2 linked regions of the Colwellia sp. M166 genome follow. The protein of the gene in region 1 interacts with the protein of each later gene in a pairwise test. Links are inferred from orthologs where the notes say so. Each region holds a gene or a part of one and is shown on either strand. Other genes may lie near its edges.

The links. The genes of interacting proteins can lie anywhere in the genome.
Region 2: the proteins of FGD67_RS05950 (region 1) and rplL interact in binary tests that used the Escherichia coli proteins (3 or more experiments, as listed by UniProt). The link is inferred for Colwellia sp. M166 from one-to-one orthologs.

What each region holds. Positions count from the first base shown.
Region 1 is NZ_CP040755.1:1,322,950-1,326,954, forward strand. What follows is about bases 415-3,398. They hold FGD67_RS05950 (rhodanese-related sulfurtransferase), read left to right. Parts: upstream 415-1,409; coding sequence 1,410-2,387; downstream 2,388-3,398. Other genes in these bases: fahA (fumarylacetoacetase), read right to left, coding at 415-1,051; FGD67_RS05960 (inorganic phosphate transporter), read right to left, coding at 2,873-3,398. Outside these bases: more of fahA, read right to left, coding at 1-414; more of FGD67_RS05960, read right to left, coding at 3,399-4,005. UniProt on the Escherichia coli protein: Catalyzes oxygen-dependent 5-hydroxyuridine (ho5U) modification at position 34 in tRNAs, the first step in 5-carboxymethoxyuridine (cmo5U) biosynthesis.
Region 2 is NZ_CP040755.1:2,813,083-2,816,345, forward strand. Bases 511-3,263 are described here. They hold rplL (50S ribosomal protein L7/L12), read left to right. Parts: upstream 511-1,580; coding sequence 1,581-1,946; downstream 1,947-3,263. Other genes in these bases: rplA (50S ribosomal protein L1), read left to right, coding at 511-670; rplJ (50S ribosomal protein L10), read left to right, coding at 972-1,466; rpoB (DNA-directed RNA polymerase subunit beta), read left to right, coding at 2,216-3,263. Also shown: more of rplA, read left to right, coding at 1-510. UniProt on the Escherichia coli protein: The binding site for several of the GTPase factors involved in protein synthesis (IF-2, EF-Tu, EF-G and RF3). Is thus essential for accurate translation.

The DNA of each region.
Region 1 (4,005 bases):
GCGCAACAGTCCAATAGGAGTCTTTAAAGTTTGATTGTGACAACTGCACCGCTGCTTGCGCTGAATTACGCATTGTTTCAGTTTCAATTAATACTTGTAAATTTAAATCTAAAGACCCAAACGCACGATTATGCTTTGACTCCAAATAAGGTAAAGGCTGAGGATCAGCTTCATCACGGGTCCATTGTGCTCGGTATGGCGCGAGTGCTTCTGAGGTAACAATCCAAGGAGAAATGGTTGAAGCAAAACTTTTTGATAAAAATGGTCCTAAAGGCTGATATTCCCAACCTTGGATATCACGTGCAGACCAATCATTAAATAAACAAATACCAAAAACATGCTCTTCAGCATTATCAATACTGATAGGTTCACCTAAATCATTACCATTGCCAATAAACACACCAACTTCTAACTCATAATCTAAACGTTTACATGGACCAAAAGATGGTTCAGTTGCTGTTGGTGCTTTAGTTTGACCTTTAGGACGTTTAAAGTTACTGCCTGATACCTCAATTGAAGAAGAGCGACCATGGTAACCAATAGGAACCCATTTATAATTAGGTAACAATGGATTATCAGGGCGGAATTTACTGCCAACAGATGTCGCATGATGAATAGAAGTATAAAAATCAGTGTAATCACCAATTTGGCATGGTAACGCATATTCAACATCGGCTTGTGCAATTAAACATGACGTTAACGCTATTTGTAGCTCAGAGCCTTTGGTTAGGCCTTTTGACAAGGCTTGGCGTACAGCACCCCAATAACGTTTACCCATCGACATAAAAGCATTTAACTGACTATGACAACATTGCGCTAAAGCCGATTGCACATCACCGTCAAAGATACTCAAAGCAAATAATGCTTTTAAATCTAAAACCTGATCACCAATAGCAACACCCGCTCGAAAATCTTCTACGCTGCCTTTACGTTTAAAGCTAGCAAAAGGTAAGTTTTGTATTGGAAAATCACAATTTTCTAAGTTAGCGGATTCAACCCAACTAGTTAAAGCAGGGTTATGTGTTTCGTTAAGTAAATTGGTGTTAGGCATGGCTTAAACAACTCCAGAGAAAAAATAAGTACGCAGTAGCGCAATATTATAACAAGCGCTCCTATAAAGGCTATGTCAATAAAATATACTTGATAAACAACTGTCAACAATATGTTGCAGCGCTAAGTTTACATAGCAATAGTTTTACTTTTACCACTTTATAGCGCTTAGCGTGAGCACCTTGATAACAGAGCGTATAACAATAAATCAGTAAAATACTACTTTCAGTTAGGTACATTTGCTAGAATGTTGCCGTTTTATCAAATGATAAAACAACTAATTGCTGCCTTAGTGGCAGCCACAATCAATCTACAGCTCCTGATTTACTGTCAGGCTCGCTCAATGGGTCAATAATTACATGAATAACATCACTGTTTGCGCGTTATATAAATTTGTTCGTTTAGAAAGTTTCGAAGACATTAAAACACCGTTACAGCAAGTAATGGAAGACAATGCCGTTAGAGGTACTTTACTTTTAGCGCTTGAAGGTATTAATGGCACTATTGCTGGCTCACAAAAAGGCATCGATACTGTATTAGCATTTATTAATAGTGACAGTCGCCTTGCCGGCGTCTCTTCTAAATGCTCTTTTCATCAAGACAATCCTTTTCAGCGCACAAAAGTTAAATTAAAAAAAGAAATAGTCACTATGGGGGTTGAAGGTATCGACCCCACATTAACGGTCGGCACTTATGTTAAACCTAAAGACTGGAATGCACTTATTTCTGATCCTGAGGTGCTATTAATAGATACACGTAATGATTATGAAGTCGAAATTGGTACTTTTAAAAATGCCGTTAACCCGAATACAGAAACTTTTCGTGAGTTTCCTGAATATGTTGCAAAAAATCTAGATAAAACAAAACACAAAAAAGTAGCCATGTTTTGTACCGGTGGCATCCGTTGTGAAAAATCGACGGCTTATTTGAAAGAACAAGGTTTTGAAGATGTTTACCACTTAGAAGGTGGGGTATTGAAATATCTGGAAGAAGTTCCTGAACAAGAAACCTTATGGCAAGGCGAATGTTTTGTTTTCGATGCTAGAGTAGCTGTCAATCATAGCCTAGAGCGTGGTCAATATGATCAATGTTTTGCCTGTCGATATCCAATCACCGAAGCAGAAAAGACCAGCGAACATTATATTCAAGGGGTTAGTTGTCCTCGTTGTTATGATAAATACACTGATGAACAACGAAGCCGCTTCCAAGAACGTGAAAAGCAAATTAATTTAGCGAAGGCGCGTGGCGAAGAGCATATTGGTGGCGAAATAAAACAAGTCATTGAACAACGAAGAGCAACGAAGAACGCTGAAAAGCAAGCACAAAATAAAACATAGTTTTACATTACAGCATCATATAATAGCCTGCGACTCAGCGGGCTTTTTTATGCCTGTAATACTCATGCTGCATTATCTATACAAAAACCACACGAGCTGAGTAGCGAAGAATGTCAGTAAAATTCAGACAACAAAAAAGCCTTAACAATATTATTGCTAAGGCTTTAGATTTTTATCACAAATAAAATATGGTGCCTTGACCCGGAATCGAACCAGGGACACGAGGATTTTCAATCCTCTGCTCTACCGACTGAGCTATCAAGGCACTGTCTTTCATTAGAACAACAATATAAATATTACATTCGCTGCGAAAGAGGCGACATAATATAGTGAATTAATCTCACTCGCAAGCCATTTTCTTTACCTGCATTGATAATTATCATCGTTAGCATAAAAAACCAACAAAAATAGCGTGTTTGGGCAAAAATCGCATATAAAAAAGCCAGTATAATTACTGGCTTAATTTTGTATTTGCAGGTGTTTTATTAACTAAATATCGACTTCATTAACCAGAAGAAGATAATAGAAAGTCCTGCACCTATCGGTAAAGTAATCACCCAAGAAATAACAATGTTGCGCACAACACCTAAGTTAATAGCAGCAATACCACGTGCCATTCCTACGCCCAATACAGCGCCAACTAAGGTTTGTGTTGTTGAAATAGGTAAGCCAGCCCCAGAAGCAATCACTACCGTACAGGCAGCCGCTAACTCAGCAGCAAAACCTCTGCTAGGTGTTAAGTGTGTAATACCATTACCTATCGTAGCGATAACACGATGTCCAAATAAAGCAAGACCAGCAACAATACCTAAACCACCTAGTGGTAAAATCCACCAAACTAATGCAGATTTCTTCGCAATTTCACCACCGTTATCAACAATACTCACCACTGCCGCTAATGGTCCAATAGCATTGGCAACATCATTTGAGCCATGAGCAAAGGCCATACAACAAGCCGTTACTACCATCAAAACAGCAAACACTTTTTCAACGTTGGCATAATGTGTCGTTTTATCAGCTTTTTCGTCAAATTTAAGGCGACTAATAAAGTATTTACCAACCACAGCAACAACCACAGCAACAATAATAGCTAAGTAATATCCGCCAGCACCACCAATTTCGAAGTTATAAAAGCCGAGATTAATATTGTCTAATCCAATATGTTTCAAGCCCTTTTTAATCGTTACCAAGGATAAAACAAAGCCGGCTAAAAACATATAAAATGGTACATAGCGCTTGGCTTGTTCTAACGGTTTCTCAGCATCAAAAATAAGTTTTTGTGCGCTATTAAAAATAATAAAGGCAATAACACCAGAAATTAACGGCGTAATAATCCAACTACCAACGATACCACCTACTTTTCCCCAAGCCACGGTATCTGGACTTACACCAATAGCAGCAAAACCAATAATAGCACCGACAATTGAATGTGTTGTTGATACTGGCCAGCCTAAAATTGAAGCGACTAGCAACCAAGTTGCAGCAGCAAATAAAGCGGAAATCATACCAAAAACTAAAAGTTCTGGAATATCGATAAATAGTGATGGGTCAATAATGCCTTTACGTATCGTTGAAGTCACCTCACCACCGGCTAAGTAAGCACCAGCAAATTCGAACA
Region 2 (3,263 bases), 1.5 Mb from region 1 along the record:
TCTTATCCGTGAAAAAGTAGACGTATTAAAAGAATATGACATCAGCGAAGCAATTACTTTACTTAAAGAACTTGCTACTGCTAACTTCCGTGAAAGTGTTGATGTTGCTGTAAACCTTGGCATTGACGCTCGTAAATCTGATCAAAACGTACGTGGCGCAACAGTGCTTCCAAACGGTACTGGTCGTGATGTACGTGTTGCTGTATTTACCCAAGGCGTTAACGCAGATAAAGCGAAAGAAGCTGGTGCTGACATCGTAGGTATGGAAGATTTAGCTGAACAAGTTAAAGCCGGTAACATGGACTTTGACGTGGTAATTGCTACTCCAGACGCTATGCGTGTTGTTGGTCAACTAGGTCAAATCTTAGGCCCTCGTGGTTTAATGCCTAATCCTAAAGTTGGCACAGTAACTCCTGACGTTGTTACGGCTGTAAATAACGCAAAAGCGGGTCAAATTCGCTACCGCAATGACAAAAACGGTATCATCCATACTACTATTGGTAAGGCTGATTTCGACGGTGCTAAATTGCAGGAAAACCTTGAGTCATTATTGGAAGCGCTTAAAAAAGCAAAACCAGCTAATGCTAAAGGTCAGTACATTAAGAAAGTTTCTGTTTCAACTACTATGGGTGCCGGCGTTGTCGTCAACCAAGCTAGCTTGACACTATAACTTTCTGTAAGGTGTCGGTAATCGATGCTTTACAAGGGCGGAATTGTAGACTATAATTTCGCCCCTTAAATTTTGGTAGGTGTTGTCTGTACATTAGCAATTTAATTGCTTCAGACAACCCCGTCAAAGACCGTAGGAGCTGAGACGATTCTTCGTTGAAAGCTTAATTTTTCCTACGTAGATGGTGATTACCCAGTATTTCCTAATTCTGGTCCTCGCCGTAACGGCCTAAGCAGATATTAATTTGTTTAGGGATAGTAAATACCGGTTTTTTATTGCCGGTGAACCAGGAGTAAAGCCAATGGCTATCAATCTTGATGACAAAAAAGCAATTGTTGCTGAAGTTCAAGAAGCTGCCAATGGCGCTCAATCAGCTGTAGTCGCGGATTCACGCGGTGTTTCAGTTGAAGCAATTACTGTATTACGTAAGCAAGCACGTGAAAACGGCGTATGGATGAAAGTTATCCGTAACACGTTAGCACGTCGTGCATTACAAGGTACTGACTTTGAATGTGTTACTGACACATTAGTTGGTCCATCATTGATTGCATTTTCAAACGAGCATCCAGGTGCAGCAGCACGCTTATTCACAGACTTCGCTAAAACTAACGAAGCTTTTGAATTAAAAGCAGCAGCATTTGAAGGTAATGCAGTAGACGTAAACATGTTAGCTAAGCTACCAACTTACGACGAAGCAATTGCACGTTTAATGAGCGCTATGAAAGAAGCATCTGCAGGCAAACTTGTCCGCACAATTGCTGCAGTACGCGATCAGAAAGAGCAAGAAGCTGCTTAATAATTGTTTACCTCTGCTGTTACTTAAATATACGCAGAGCACAATTAGCACTTTTTGTATTTATAGTTATTTCAAACAGCCAAAGGCTGTTTACTAAAAAACAGGAAATTTAAAATGTCTATTTCTAAAGACGATATCCTAAACGCAGTTGCTGAAATGTCAGTAATGGACGTTGTTGCACTTATTGAAGCAATGGAAGAAAAATTCGGCGTATCTGCTGCTGCAGCTGTTGCTGTTGCTGGTGGCGCTGCTGAAGCTGCTGAAGAGCAAACTGAATTTGACGTAGTAATGACTAGCTTCGGTGAGAAGAAAGTTGCTGTGATCAAAGCAGTTCGTGGCGCTACAGGTCTTGGCTTAAAAGAAGCTAAAGACTTAGTTGAATCAGCTCCTAAAGCGATCAAAGAAGGCGTTGAAAAAGCTGAAGCAGAAGAGCTTAAGAAACTTCTTGAAGAAGCAGGTGCTTCTGTTGAGATCAAATAGTCTGTTATTAAACAGATTATTTGCCTGAAAAGGCAATGGCTGGTGATTTAAACGTCACCGGCCTTTTTGCGCTAAAGAAAGTGGTTTTTTTTTAAACCAAAACAGTGCATTATTTGATGCTTGATGTAAAAAGCATCACTGCAATATCCTGTCCTGATACCAATTGGATTAGATAATTGCCGATTACTTGAGGGTAATTTGCGCCATTATTTAAATCCAATTGGTATTTTAAGGCAGATTCGGCCATAACCAGCAAGCTGAGGAACCCCATGGTTTACTCTTACTCTGAAAAGAAACGTATTCGTAAGGACTTTGGTAAAAGTGTGCAAGTAATGGATTATCCATTCTTGTTATCAATCCAACTCGAATCTTTCCGTAAGTTTATTGATATTGATCCAACAGGTGAAACAGGCCTAGAGGCTGCGTTTCATTCTATTTTTCCAATTAAAGCTTATTCTGGTAGCTCAGAATTACAATATGTTAGCTACCGTTTAGGCGAGCCGTTATTTGATGTTAAAGAATGTCAAATTCGCGGTGTAACCTATTCTGCGCCATTACGCGTTAAATTGCGTTTAGTTGTTTATGATAAAGAAGCAGCAGCAGGCACAGTAAAAGATATCAAAGAACAAGAAGTATACATGGGTGAAATACCATTAATGACTGACAACGGTACGTTTGTCATCAATGGTACAGAGCGTGTTATTGTTTCTCAATTACATCGTTCTCCTGGTGTGTTTTTCGATCACGATAAAGGCAAAACACACTCTTCTGGTAAAGTGTTATATAACGCTCGCGTTATTCCTTACCGTGGTTCTTGGTTGGATTTCGAATTTGATCCAAAAGATAATTTATTCGTTCGTATTGACCGTCGACGTAAATTACCTGCTTCGATCATTTTACGTGCCTTGGAATACTCTACTGAAGAAATTCTAGATATTTTCTACGATACGACTAATTTCGAGATTAAAGGCGATAAGTTAGTCATGGATTTAATTCCAGAACGCTTACGTGGTGAAACAGCTACTTTCGACATTAAGTTACCAAATGGCGATGTACTTGTTGAGCAAGGTCGTCGAATTACTGCGCGTCATATTCGTTCTCTTTCAAAAGAGAAAATGGCTACGCTAGACGTACCAGCTGAATATATCGTAGGCAAAGTACTTTCTAAGGCTTATATCGATGAGTCTACTGGTGAAGTAATCGCTGAAGCGAATGCTGAAATCACCTTAGAAATGCTAGCTGAATTAAGTCAAGCAGGCCATAAAGTACTTGCTACTTTATATATGAACGAATTTGATGTTGGTTCATATATGTCTG